Regions from separate parts of the Streptomyces sp. NPDC058274 genome, predicted to be linked through region 3. Evidence: riboswitches for the same ligand, from Rfam matches in the RefSeq annotation. Region 3 holds a riboswitch; each other region holds the start of a gene.
The links. A riboswitch is a leader RNA that binds a small molecule or an ion and turns the genes downstream of it on or off. The one in region 3 is predicted to bind cyclic di-AMP.
Positions count from the first base shown of each region.

Region 1: it holds a riboswitch for cyclic di-AMP, as region 3 does, so the genes downstream of both, ACFVYF_RS11615 (transglycosylase family protein) here and ACFVYF_RS32320 (M23 family metallopeptidase) in region 3, are expected to answer to the same signal.
Region 2: it holds a riboswitch for cyclic di-AMP, as region 3 does, so the genes downstream of both, ACFVYF_RS31755 (transglycosylase SLT domain-containing protein) here and ACFVYF_RS32320 (M23 family metallopeptidase) in region 3, are expected to answer to the same signal.

Region 1 covers NZ_JBHVXW010000004.1:393,826-398,270, forward strand. Annotated here, with positions in the region: gene ACFVYF_RS11605 (cytochrome P450) at 1-235, shown strand, start outside; gene ACFVYF_RS11610 (transglycosylase family protein) at 890-1,897, shown strand; cyclic di-AMP (ydaO/yuaA leader) riboswitch at 2,114-2,279, shown strand; gene ACFVYF_RS11615 (transglycosylase family protein) at 2,284-2,961, shown strand; gene eno (phosphopyruvate hydratase) at 3,351-4,445, shown strand, end outside.
Region 2 covers NZ_JBHVXW010000021.1:149,925-154,369, forward strand. Annotated here, with positions in the region: gene ACFVYF_RS31750 (HAD family hydrolase) at 1-607, shown strand, start outside; gene ACFVYF_RS31755 (transglycosylase SLT domain-containing protein) at 646-1,389, opposite strand; cyclic di-AMP (ydaO/yuaA leader) riboswitch at 1,393-1,552, opposite strand; gene ACFVYF_RS31760 (hypothetical protein) at 1,823-2,146, opposite strand; gene ACFVYF_RS31765 (CocE/NonD family hydrolase) at 2,196-4,319, opposite strand; gene ACFVYF_RS31770 (peptide MFS transporter) at 4,367-4,445, opposite strand, start outside.
Region 3 covers NZ_JBHVXW010000022.1:127,816-132,260, forward strand. Annotated here, with positions in the region: gene ACFVYF_RS32315 (M16 family metallopeptidase) at 1-1,003, shown strand, start outside; cyclic di-AMP (ydaO/yuaA leader) riboswitch at 1,239-1,398, shown strand; gene ACFVYF_RS32320 (M23 family metallopeptidase) at 1,411-2,175, shown strand; gene ACFVYF_RS32325 (GntR family transcriptional regulator) at 2,400-3,104, shown strand; gene ACFVYF_RS32330 (HPr family phosphocarrier protein) at 3,331-3,612, opposite strand; gene ACFVYF_RS32335 (GNAT family N-acetyltransferase) at 3,835-4,445, shown strand, end outside.

The sequences.
Region 1 (4,445 bases), on a different contig from region 3:
CGACACGCTCGACCTCTCCCGCCGGGACAACCAGCACCTCGGGTACGGGCACGGCATCCACTACTGCCTGGGCGCGCCCCTGGCCCGGCTGGAGGGCCAGAGCGCGCTCGCCACGCTCCTCACCCGGCTGCCCGACCTGCAACTCGCGGCGGACCCCGCCGATTTGCGCTGGCGCGGCGGTCTCATCATGCGCGGACTCCGCACGCTCCCGGTGCAGTTCACGCCCCGCGCCTAGGCGCGCGCCGCACCATCGAGCGCGCGCCGTGCTGAGGGGCGCGCGAGTCGCGCAGAGGGCGCGCGCTCGCCACTAGCCGCCCCGCGGCCCGCCCTGGGGCGCGCGCCCCCCACCAACGCACCCCTCACCAACACGCCCCCCACCAACACGCGCCCCTCACCAGCGCGCCCCCCACCAACACGCACCCCTCACCAACACGCCCCTCACCAACACGCACCCCTCACCAACACGCCCCCCACCCAGGCCCGCGCCCCACTCGCACGGCGCGCGAGCCTTTCCCCAGCGCCCCCACCACAAGCCGCCCGCCCCACCACAAGTCAACCCGCCCCCGCCACAAGCCGCCCGCCCCACCACAAGTCAACCCGCCCCCGCCACAAGCCGCCCGCCCTCAACGGCAACGCATGCCCCCCAACGGCAACGCACCTCCCCCCGACGGCAGCGCACCCCCCGATCCGCACCCCCGCCAACAGCCGGCTCACACGCAGGTGACAGACACACGGACCGATCGAAAGCTGACACACCGTCAAAGATGTGATCTTCACGTGATCTACGCTGCATCGACTTGTGACAAGCGTTCGAGTGCGGCTACGTTCACGCATCAGCGCGATGGATCTTTCGTCGCGCCCCTCACTGCTGTCACCGAAAGGCAACCGCATGCTCTCCGGGAACGGTCGTCACCGTCGCCCCCGTCAGGCTCCGGCCCTCCTCGTCGCGGCAGGAGTGACCGGGTCGGCCATCGCGATCCCCTTGCTCGGCGCCACCGGCGCGAGCGCGGCCGACGGCACCACGTGGGACCGGGTCGCGGAATGCGAGAGCGGCGGTACGTGGAGCGCGGACGACGGCAACGGGTACTACGGCGGGTTGCAGCTGACCCAGGAGAACTGGGAGAAGTACGGCGGTCTCGCGTACGCGCCGAGCGCCGACCAGGCCAGCCGCTCCCAGCAGATCGCCGTCGCCGAGAAGGTCCTCGACGGCGAGGGTCTGGCCGTCTGGCCCACCTGTGGGCCGCTCTCCGGGCTCAGCAAGGACTCCGGCTCGGTCGAGGTCGACACGGGGGTGGCGGGCGACTCCTCGTCGTCCGACGGGTCCGGGTCGACGGACTCGTCCGGCACGTCGGGTTCGCTCGACTCCTCGCCGGCCGATTCCTCCAGTTCCTCTCCGTCCGAGTCCCCCTCGCCCGATTCGTCCTCTTCTGGCGCTTCTTCGGATTCGGCTGAAAACTCGACGAAGTCCGACGCCTCCTCGGGTTCGAGCGGCAGCTCGGATGAGGCGAGCACGGACGCCGGTACGGCAAAGGGTGACGACTCAGACAAGTCCGGGCAGAGTGGCGACTCTTCGGAGGCGACCGACGCGACCGGGACCGGCGCGGCCGGCTCGGGGCGCCACCGCGGTGACAGCGCCGACGGCAGCGATGCGAACGGCTCGTCCGACGGGCGCGACGTGGGGGCGGCCGGGCGGCATGCCTCACGCGACTCCGGTGCGGCCCGTGACGCCGCCGACGGCTCCTACACCGTCCGCCCCGGCGACAGTCTCTGGACCATCGCCGACTCCCTTGACCTCCAGGGCGGATGGTCCGAGCTCTACGCCGACAACAAGAAGTCGGTCGGCGCCGACCCCGACCTCATCCTGCCCGGTCAGAGCCTTGAGCTCGGTAGTGACTAAGTAGCTGTCAGCTGGCGAATCGGGTACAAATCAGCGGCAGTTCACGTCATGATTCGACGTGTAATGTCCGGTTTGGCGAGATGAGACAAGGGTCTCAGAAGCCCTGATCGTCTTTGAAATTCCGTCGGTCGCGTGTCTACGGTCGTGACCGCTCGCCACAGCGGGCCCCGATGGTCGCAACGCCGAATCCTGCCAGCGGCCGTACGGGAACAGTCGTCGCTTCAAGCGCCGTAGGCAGGAGCGGGGGACCCAAGGTAAGTGCCGCACCGGACAGTTGACCGGGACGGCTTGGGGTTAAGCCGCGCACTGAAGAGTGCGCGGCCGGGCAACTCACTCGGCCCGAACCCGACAGCTCACCTCGCAGGCGTCGGTGAGGGGATCACTTCATGCTGCTTTCCAGCAAGGGCAAGCACCGTCGCCCGTCCAAGGCCACCCGTGTCGCCACGCTCGCCGGCGTCACCGGCGTCGCCATCGCCGCCCCCCTGATGGCGGCCGGCAACGCCTCCGCCGCCTCCACCTCCGAGTGGGACACCGTCGCCCAGTGCGAGTCCGGCGGCAACTGGTCCATCAACACCGGCAACGGCTACTACGGCGGTCTGCAGTTCTCGTCCTCCACCTGGGCCGCGTACGGCGGTACCTCGTACGCCTCCACCGCCGACCAGGCCTCCAAGTCCCAGCAGATCGCCGTCGGCGAGAAGGTCCTCGCCGCGCAGGGCAAGGGTGCCTGGCCGACCTGCGGCACCGGCCTGTCCGGCGCCTCCCCGTCGAACTCGGGCAGCTCGCAGAGCACGACCCCCTCGCAGCAGCAGAGCACCCAGTCGCAGGAGCAGCGCGCCTCCCGCTCGCAGGAGCGTCCCGCGGCCAAGAAGACCGTCGAGACCCCGACCGGCAAGAAGGTCAAGAAGGGCGACGGCGAGTACAAGGTCGTCAAGGGTGACACCCTCAGCTCGATCGCCGAGAAGAAGAACGTCAAGGGCGGCTGGCAGAAGGTGTTCAAGCTGAACAAGGACATCGTCGACGACGCCGACTTCATCTTCCCGGGCCAGCAGCTCCACCTGAGCTGACACCCCTGAGCCGAAACAGCCCCCCGGCCGGCCGGCGGACCGGTCGCGAGGCTGGGGAAGCTCGCAGCTGAACCACAGCGCCCTCACATCCGTGACCTCCATCGTGGAGGTCACGTGAGGGCCCCCCGTCCCCCACGGGCTGCCCCGCCCCGGTGCGTTCTCCCCCGTACGCACCGGGGCGGGGCTTTTTCGTGTCCGGGGGTCGCATTCTTGTAGGGGGCAGGTTTTTGTTCCGTTCGGAAACAATTTACTCTCGGTTCCGTCCATGGGTTGGTCGACCGGCTGGCCGATCGCCCCGAGCCGGTTAGGCTCATGTCGCGGAGCCGACCGCGGCTCCGTGCTTGGGGGGCCGAGCGGCCCCGCGTACCCGCGTCACATCCAAGAAGGAGATGCTCGTGCCGTCCATCGACGTCGTCGTAGCCCGGGAAATCCTCGACTCGCGAGGCAACCCCACCGTCGAGGTCGAGGTCGGCCTCGACGACGGCAGCACGGGTCGTGCCGCCGTCCCGTCCGGCGCCTCCACCGGAGCCTTCGAGGCCATCGAGCTGCGTGACGGTGACCCCAACCGCTACGGCGGCAAGGGTGTCGAGAAGGCCGTCCTCGCCGTCATCGAGCAGATCGGCCCGGAGCTCGTCGGTTACGACGCCACCGAGCAGCGGCTGATCGACCAGGCGATGTTCGACCTGGACGCCACCGACAACAAGGGCTCGCTCGGCGCCAACGCCATCCTCGGCGTCTCCCTCGCCGTCGCGCACGCCGCCTCCGAGGCCAGCGACCTGCCGCTCTTCCGCTACCTGGGCGGTCCGAACGCGCACCTGCTGCCCGTCCCGATGATGAACATCCTGAACGGCGGCTCGCACGCCGACTCGAACGTGGACATCCAGGAGTTCATGATCGCCCCGATCGGCGCGGAGTCCTTCTCCGAGGCGCTGCGCTGGGGCGCCGAGGTCTACCACACCCTCAAGAAGGTGCTGAAGACCAAGGGCCTGTCCACCGGCCTCGGCGACGAGGGCGGCTTCGCCCCGAACCTGGAGTCCAACCGCGCCGCCCTCGACCTCATCGTCGAGGCCATCAAGCAGGCCGGCTACATCCCCGGTGAGCAGATCGCGCTCGCGCTCGACGTCGCCGCGTCCGAGTTCTACAAGGACGGCAAGTACGAGTTCGAGGGCAAGTCCCGCTCGGCCGCCGAGATGACCGAGTACTACGAGGAGCTCGTCTCCGCGTACCCGCTCGTCTCCATCGAGGACCCGCTGTACGAGGACGACTGGGCGGGCTGGAAGGTCATCACCGACAAGCTGGGCGACAAGGTCCAGATCGTCGGCGACGACCTCTTCGTCACCAACCCGGAGCGCCTGGCCCGCGGCATCGAGGAGGGCTCCGCCAACGCCCTGCTCGTCAAGGTCAACCAGATCGGTTCGCTGACCGAGACGCTGGACGCCGTCGAGCTGGCCCAGCGCAACGGCTTCAAGTGCATGATGTCCCAC
Region 2 (4,445 bases), on a different contig from region 3:
CGGCCAGGGCGCGCAGTTGTACGACGCCGGAGCCGGCCGTCTGCTCTGGTCGGTGACCCTGGACCGGGAGCTGGCCGAGACCGCGCTCGGCAAGATCGAGGCGGAGGTCGGGCAGGTCTACGCGGCCGTGGACCAGGACGGGGTGGACGGGCTCACGCTCATCGAGCCCGGCTATCTGATGCCGCACCCCACGCTGCCCGCGGTGCGGGTGCGACGGCGTGACGACCTCTGGGCCGAGCCGATCAGCAAGGTGCTGCTGCGCCATCCCACCCTGACCGACGACGAGTTGGCGTCGGCGGCCCGGGTGACGGTCGGCTCGCTGGCGACCGTCACCATGTCGGGCCCCGGCACCGTCGAACTCCAGCCATGTGGCGTGACCAAGGCGACGGGTCTCGCCCTGGCCGCGGACCACCTGGGTCTGCCGCCGTCCGAGACGATCGCCTTCGGCGACATGCCGAACGACATCCCCATGTTCGACTGGGCCGCCCACGGCGTCGCCATGGCCAACGCCCATCCCGAACTCAGGGCCGTCGCCGACGAGATCACCCTGTCGAACGCGGAGGACGGCATCGCGGCCGTACTGGAGCGGCTGTTTCCCGCTCCTTAGGCCGCGATCCCGTCGTCGTCCGTAGCCCCGAAGGCTGCTCAGTACGCCCCGAAGACGTTGTCGATCGAGCCGTACTTGTCGGCGGCGTAGTTGCAGGCGGCCGTGATGTTCGCGACGGGGTCGTAGGGGTTCGTCGAGGTGCCGGCCACGTGGTAGGCGGAGAAGGTCGGGTCGATGACCTGGAGGAGCCCCTTGGACGGCGTACCGGCCACGGCGTTGGAGTCCCAGTTGTTGATGGCCAGCGGGTTGCCCGACGACTCACGGATGATGTTGCGGTGGATGCCGTCGTAAGTGCCCGGAATGCCCTTTTGGGCCATGATGTCCAGGGCTTCCTTGATCCAGCCGTCCAGGTTGTTCGCGTACGACTTCGTGGAGGCGGAGGTCGCCGTCGTCTTGGCCGCCGTGGAGGACTTCGCGGCCGCCTTGGCGGTCTTGGTGCCCACGGTCAGCTTGAGGCCCGGGCGGATCGTCGACGGGTCGCTGCCGATGACCGCGCGGTTCGCGTCGTAGAGCTTCTTCCAGTCGGCGCTCGCGGAGTGCTCGCGCGCGATCTTGGACAGGGTGTCGCCGGCGGCCACCTGGTACGTCACGAGCTGGACCTGCGGCACCGAGGCCTTCGCGGCCTGGACGGCCTGCGTGGTGACCTGGGCCGGCTGGGCGGCGTGGGCACTGGCAGCTCCCACGATGGGGAGCGCGAGTGCGGCTCCGCCCGTTCCGGCGGCGACGAACCCGCGGGTGAGGGGGGAGGTTCTGGGACGACGGTGCTTGCCTCGTGCGGCCATGACGAATTTCCTCTCGGGCGCCTGCGAGGTGAGCTGTCGGGTTCGGGCTGGAGGTGCCCGGCCGCATGGCGACATGCGACTTAACCCCGAGCCGTTCCGGTGTGACCGGACCGGCGACTTACCTGGGTCCCCCGCTCCTGCCGTGCGTGGGTGGATGGGTGCTCCGGGCGGCGGCAGGATTCGGCGTTCCGCTCGGATCGACGCGAACGTATGCGAGAGCACATGTCGGGAACAAGGCCGGATTTCCCGTTGCACCCCGCTTGGCCACGTCATGACGTCGGGGGAAATCGCCCGATTAGACCGGAACGTGAAACTCAACTTGCCTTTCGCAAAGGGGAAATTGCTCGACGGAGCGCGGCGCTTGATCCATTGTGACGTGACTCATTTCACGCGACCAAGCGCAAACAAAGGGGCGATGCAGGCAACTCGGGCATTACTCCGCGACGGTCCAGGCGGCCGAGCCCCTCGCCGGAGCCGGCCGGACCTCCCACACGGAGAGATCCGTGTCCGGGTCGTCGTCCGGCAGCCGCCCCGCGTTGGCCCTGAAGTACAGCCCGTAGCCCCAGTACTCCGGGAGCTCATGGCAGATCAGATCGGGATACGGCGCGAACTCCCGGTCCGCGTAAGCCCCGTTGATGCGCGCCACGGCCTCCGCCCGCGAGATCCCGAAGCGGGTGACCATCTCCTGGGCCATCTCGCGGAAATACGCGAGCATCCCCTCGTCCAGGTCCATCAGGAATTCCTCGGTCCGCGCCATGTCCCCCCGCGCCCCGTCCCTCCGCGCTCCGTCACCGCCGTGTCGGTGTCTACCCAGCCGTGCGCGGGATTCTCCTCTCCCACGTCCGGTGGAAGACCACCTCGTCCCCGTCCTTGCAGATCACCTCGTTCGAGGTGATGAAGTCCGTTGCGTCACAGGTGATTTCGGAGCGGGTCTCGACCTTCGCGTCCCATCCCGTCTCCGGGCGGTGGAGACGGACGGTCCACTCCGAACGGGTACGGGCCGACAGGGGATCCGACTCGTCGATCGTGTAGGTCTCCAGGGCTTCCTCGGTGAACTCCAGGCCGTCGGGGTAGACGCGCGTGCCGCCGTAGCGCGGGTCCACCTCGAGGCGCCGTTCGCCCTTCGCCACATCGCGGACGACCAGGCGCTCCGGGCGGGGTTCGTCCAGCGTCGCCGGGACGACGACGCCCAGGGGTGCGGACTCCTCGGGCTCCTCGAAGGTGATGGACGGGTCCGACTCCCTTGCCCGCACCGGCAGTTCGAGCGAGCTTCCTTCCGGGTCCAGGGTGAACCCGGTGTCCGAACCGGGCTGCGGCCAGATCCACGGCCAGTACGCCGACGAGACGGCCAGCCGGATGCGGTGCCCCGCCGGGAAGGCGTGTCCGATGCCGTTCAGCTCGAAGGTCACGTCCTGGGTCTCGCCGGACGGCCACTCCACCGCCCGGTCCCGGCCCTCGCGGGCGGAGAGGTTCAGCACGCCACGCGTGACGAGCGTCGACGCCCCGTCCGGGAACACCTCGCAGACCCGCGCGATCACCTGCCCCCGCGGCACCGCGGAGGTCAGCCGCAGCCGGACCCGCGGCCGCCCCAGCACCCAGGTCTCCGCCGGCACCTCGAACTCGAAGCACGCCGACTTCGCGTCCTCCTCGCGCTGGTCCGGCGGCAGGTCGGCGTCGTTGCCGAACGGGAAGAAACGGCCGGCGTCCAGGCCGGTGTGCTGCGGTGAGCGCACCAGTACGGGCGCGCCCTCCAGCGCGTACGTGACCGGGGTCACCGCGGGGGAGGGCCAGGCGTCGTCGCCCACCCAGCGGCCGGGCAGGGTCGGGTACACCGTGGCCGGAGGGTGCGAGTCGCTGATGTACGAGCGGAGCAGCGGCTCGGCCATCACGCCGACGCGAGAATCCCGGGCCCCGACCCTGGTCCCGCCCACCTCGGCCCCGCCCGCCCCGGTGCCGGCCGCACGAGCCCCGTCCACACCGGTGACCGGCCCGTCCCCCGCCCCGGAACCGCCGTCGGCCCCCGGCTTCAGCCAGTGGTCCCACCAGCGCAGCGTCTCCTGGAGGAAACCGATCGCCGGGCCCGGCGGCAGCCCCCGGTCCGGGTACTGGTGGGACCAGGGGCCGATCAGTCCGCGTACCCGGTCGGACGGCAGGTGCTCCACCAGGCGCAGCACCGTGTCCCGGTACGGGTCGTGCCAGCCGCCCACCGCGAGGACGGCCGCCCGGATCGCGCCGTAGTCCTCGCACACGCTGCCGTGCCGCCAGTACGCGTCCCGGGTCTGGTGCGCCAGCCAGGTGTGGATGAAGGGGTCGACGGCCTCCAGGCGCTTCACCCACATGTCGCGCCACATCACCTCGCCGACGTACGCCGGGTCGGGCGGCCGGCAGACGAACGCGAGCATGGTCGACGCCCAGGCGTGCATGTCGACGGCGAGGACGGAACCGCCCATGTAGTGCACGTCGTTGTCGTAGCGGTCGTCCGTCGAGCAGACCGTGACGATGGCCTTGAGCGGTTCGGGGGCGCGGGCGGCGATCTGGAGCGAGTTGAAGCCGCCCCAGGAGATGCCGAACATGCCGACCCTGCCGTTGCACCAGGGCTGGGCCGCCAGCCAGTTGACGACCTCGACCCCGTCGGCCAGCTCCACCTCCGCGTACTCGTCCGCCGGCATGCCCTCGGAGTTGCCGTGACCGCGGACGTCCACCCGGACGGAGGCGTAGCCGTGACCGGCGTACCAGGGATGGCGCTGCCAGTCGCGGGGCGCCGTCCAGTCCGTCAGGCGGTACGGGAGGTACTCGAGCAGGGCCGGTACGGGCTCGTCGGTCAGCGGCCGCCACACGCGGGCGTACAGGCGGGTCCCGTCGGGGAGCGGGATGAGGAGGTCCTCGTGGGTCGTCTCGTGCGGGAAGGACGTACGGATGTGCGGGCTCACAGGGCTCACAGGGCTCACGGGGTTCACACGGTTCATGGGGGGCGACCTCAGTGGACGGGGTGCATCGTGCGGCGCAGCCAGGGCGCGAGGGCCATCACGGCCAGACCCGCGGCCACCGCGATCGCG
Region 3 (4,445 bases):
CCTGAGGGCACCGGCGTTCGACGACAGCGAGATCGAGCGCCTGGTCCGCAACCGGCTGGACGAGATCCCGCACGAGACCGCCAACCCGGCCCGCCGCGCCGCCAAGGAACTCTCCAAGGAGCTGTTCCCGGTCACCTCCCGCATGTCGCGCCCGCGCCAGGGCACCGAGGAGACCGTGCAGGCCATCGACTCGGCGGCCGTACGCGCCTTCTACGAGAAGCACGTTCGCCCTGCCACGGCCACCGCCGTGGTCGTCGGCGACCTCACGGGGGTCGATCTCGACGCGCTGCTCGCCGACACACTCGGCGCCTGGACCGGCTCGACCGCCGAACCGCGCCCGGTGCCGCCGGTGACCGCCGACGACCGGGGCCGCGTGATCATCGTCGACCGGCCCGGTGCCGTCCAGACGCAGCTGCTCATCGGCCGCGTCGGAGCCGACCGGCACGACCGCGTGTGGCCCGCCCAGGTGCTCGGCACGTACTGCCTCGGCGGCACCCTCACCTCGCGCCTGGACCGCGTCCTGCGCGAGGAGAAGGGATACACCTACGGCGTGCGGGCGTTCGGCCAGGTGCTGCGGTCCGCTCCCGACGGCACGGGCGCCGCGATGCTCGCCATCAGCGGCTCCGTGGACACGCCCAACACCGGCCCGGCGCTGGACGACCTCTGGAAGGTGCTGCGCACCCTCGCGGCGGAGGGCCTGACGGACGCCGAGCGCGATGTCGCCGTGCAGAACCTGGTGGGTGTCGCGCCCCTCAAGTTCGAGACGGCCGCGGCCGTGGCGAGCACGCTCGCGGACCAGGTCGAGCAGCACCTGCCGGACGACTACCAGTCGACGCTGTACCAGCAGCTCGCCGCCACGGGCACGGTGGAGGCCACCGCTGCCGCCGTGAGTGCCTTCCCGGTGGACCGGCTGGTGACCGTTCTCGTCGGTGACGCGGCACAGATCGCGGAGCCCGTCCGCGCCCTCGGGATCGGTGAAGTGAGCGTCGTGACCGCGGAGTAGAGCGACAACTCCCGGTGGGGCCCAGGTGACTGAAGAGTCGCCTGGGCCCCTCTTTGTCCGCACTTCGGATCCGACGTACCCGGACGCGCCCTCAATATGTCCGTATTGATGGGGTGATCATGCGTCTGCCCTGTGGCGTGCACTACAAAAGCCGTGTTCCGTTTGTCGATTGAAAGATGTCCCGTTTAGCGTCAGTCCGGCTGTTCGTCAGGCAGTGCGCCGCGCCCGCGGCACCGGACAGTCATCGCCGAGTCCCCGTACGGCGCGAGCCAGGGGAGCCGGGGACCCATCGAAGTCCCTGGGGTGAATCGGGCGCCCTTCCTGGAAGGGTCCCGTAGGAGACCTTCCTGCTCCGAACCCGTCAGCTAACCCGGTAGGCGAGAAGGAAGGAAAGGACCAGCCCCTTCATGGCGTTCACCCGTGCCACCGGGAAGCACCGTCGTCCGAGCCGGCTCACCCGCACGACCAAGAATGCCGCTGGCGTCGCTGTGCTCACCACCACCGGTGTCATCGGAACCCTGGCCGCTCCGGCACTCGCCGCGGACACTTCCGTAGAACAGACCGGGCTGACCCAGGCCATCACCATCGGCGACTCGGTCGCCGACCAGATCGACGCGCAGGCCGCCGCCCAGCAGCAGGCCGCCGACCAGGCCGCCGCCCTGAAGAAGGCCGAGGAGGCCGCCCGCAAGCGCGCCGCGGAGAAGGCCGAGAAGGAGCGAGAGGCCAAGGCCCGTGCCGCCCGTGCCGCCGAGCGCAAGCGCCTCAACACCTTCGTCTCGCCCATCACCGGCTCGTACGTCTCCACGGGCTACAAGACCGGCGGCAGCCTCTGGTCCTCCGGCAGCCACACCGGTGTGGACTTCCACGCCGCATCCGGCACCGCCGTCCACGCCGTGGGCTCCGGCACCGTCGTGACGGCCGGCTGGGGCGGCGCGTACGGCAACCAGATCGTCATCAAGATGCATGACGGTACGTACACCATGTACGGCCACCTGTCGTCCATCGGTGTCTCCGTGGGGCAGACGGTCACCCCGGGCCAGCAGATAGCCCTCTCCGGCTCGACCGGCAACACCACCGGGCCCCACCTCCACTTCGAGGCCCGCACGACGGCCGAGTACGGCTCGGACATGGACCCCGTCGCCTACCTCCGCTCGCACGGCGTGAACGTCTGACACAGGCCCGCGGGGCGCACGCACGCGTGCGCCCGGTCAACCGCGTATGGACTTCGAAGGCCCCGGCTCATAGAGCCGGGGCCTTCGCCGTTTCGAACGGTCCTCTGTCCAAAAAATATCCATGGATTCCGGTCCGCCATCGGAAATTCCGTCTCTCTGCAATAGAGTCACTGAACATGCGCCAATCGACGGCGTTTCGCGAGGATTAAGGCGGAGGTCCGCTCATGCGCATTCCGGCGCACTCGGTATGCACGGCGATCCGTGACGACATCGTCGCGGGTGTCTACGAGCGGGGCGGCCGACTCACCGAAGAACTGCTCGCGCGGCGCTACGGCGTCTCCCGCGTCCCCGTGCGCGAGGCGCTGCGCACCCTGGAGGCCGAGGGCTTCGTCGTCACCCGGCGGCACGCGGGCGCGTGCGTCGCGGAGCCGACCGAGCAGGAGGCCGCGGACCTGCTGGAGATGCGGATGCTCCTCGAGCCGCTGGGCGCCGCCCGGGCCGCGCAGCGCCGCACGGAAGCGCACCTCAAGGTGTTGCGGGGCCTGGTCAGACTGGGCCAGGAGCGGGCCAGGAGGGGCCACAGCGATGATCTGCGCTCCCTGGGGGGCTGGTTCCACGAAACGCTCGCGCAGGCGTCCGGCAGCCCCGCGCTGACGTCCACCCTCGCCCAGCTGCGGCACAAGATCGCCTGGATGTACGCGGTGGAGGCGCCCGCCAACCCGGCGGAGTCCTGGGCGGAGCACGGCGGGATCGTGGACGCCGTCGCGCGGGGCGACAGCGAGCGGGCACGGGCGATCACCGCGCTGCACACCGAGCGGGCGAGCGCGGCGCACCGGCTTCGTTTCCCCGGGCGCGGGGAGGCCGGCGACCGCCCGGACCGTGTGAGGACTTCGCAACATCCCGTAAACATGACGGGCCTGCGGCATTAACAAAAAGGCCGTATACAAATAGGGGTAATTCGCGGGGGATTATTTTTGCTGCCCGCAGAATGAAAAGGCCGAAGGGCTCGACCGGAATACCGGACGGGCCCTTCGATGGCGTTCGGGACAATCTCTTATGGGGCGTCGGTGGGCGCCACCATTTTGCGAGGAGCCCCGACTGCGCGCGGCCGTTTCCACCGGGGCCGGCCCGGCCCCGGTGCGAAGCCGGGCGTGCTCAGACGGTCTCGGGAAGCTCGTCGAGCCCCTCGGAGACCAGCTTGGCCAGACGGTCGAGCGCGGCGTCCGCACCCTCCGCGTCGGAGGCCAGGACGATCTCCTCGCCGCCCTGGGCGCCCAGGCCGAGGACCGCGAGCATCGACGCGGCGTTGACGGGGTTGCCGTCCGCCTTGGCGATCGTCACGGGGACGCCGGAGGCCGTGGCCGCCCGGACGAAGATGGAGGCGGGGCGGGCGTGGAGGCCCTCGGCCCAGCCGACGTTGACGCGGCGCTCAGCCATGCGATGCTGCCCTTCAGGTTTTTCAGGGTTGTCTAGACCAGTGTCCCATACCGTGAAGCGTGCCCGGAGCGGGCCTTGGACCCGGCACCGGGCGGACCTTCGACTCCCCGGGATACCCCCAGGATGTCTGTGCCGCACACCCCGCCGGTGCCCCCGGGGGGTGTGCGGCACCCCCAAGCCTGCCCCGCGCTGTTGTCGTACGCGAGCCGTAGTCTGGGGCGCATGCAGACCTCGTCGGCCCGGCACGAGTACCCCGCCCACTGGGAGGCCGACGTGGTGCTGCGCGACGGCGGTACGGCGCGCGTCCGGCCCATCACCGTCGACGACGCAGACCGCCTGGTCAGCTTCTACGAGCAGGTCTCGGACGAGTCGAAGTACTACCGCTTCTTCGCGCCCTACCCCCGGCTGTCCGCCAAGGACGTCCACCGCTTCACGCACCACGACTTCGTGGACCGGGTGGGCCTCGCGGCCACGATCGGCGGCGAGTTCATCGGCACCGTACGGTTCGACCGCATCAGCGCGGACGGCCGGCCCGCCTCGGCTCCGGCCGACGAGGCCGAGGTCGCCTTCCTCGTGCAGGACGCCCACCAGGGACGCGGCGTCGCCTCCACCCTCCTCGAACACATCGGGGCGGTGGCCCGGGAGCGCGGCATCCGGCGGTTCGCCGCCGAGGTGCTGCCCGCCAACAACAAGATGATCAAGGTGTTCACGGACGCCGGCTACACCCAGAAGCGCAGCTTCGAGGACGGCGTCGTCCGGCTGGAGTTCGACCTGGAGCCGACGGACCGCTCGCGTGCGGTGCAGTGGGCCCGGGAGCAGCGCGCCGAGGCGCG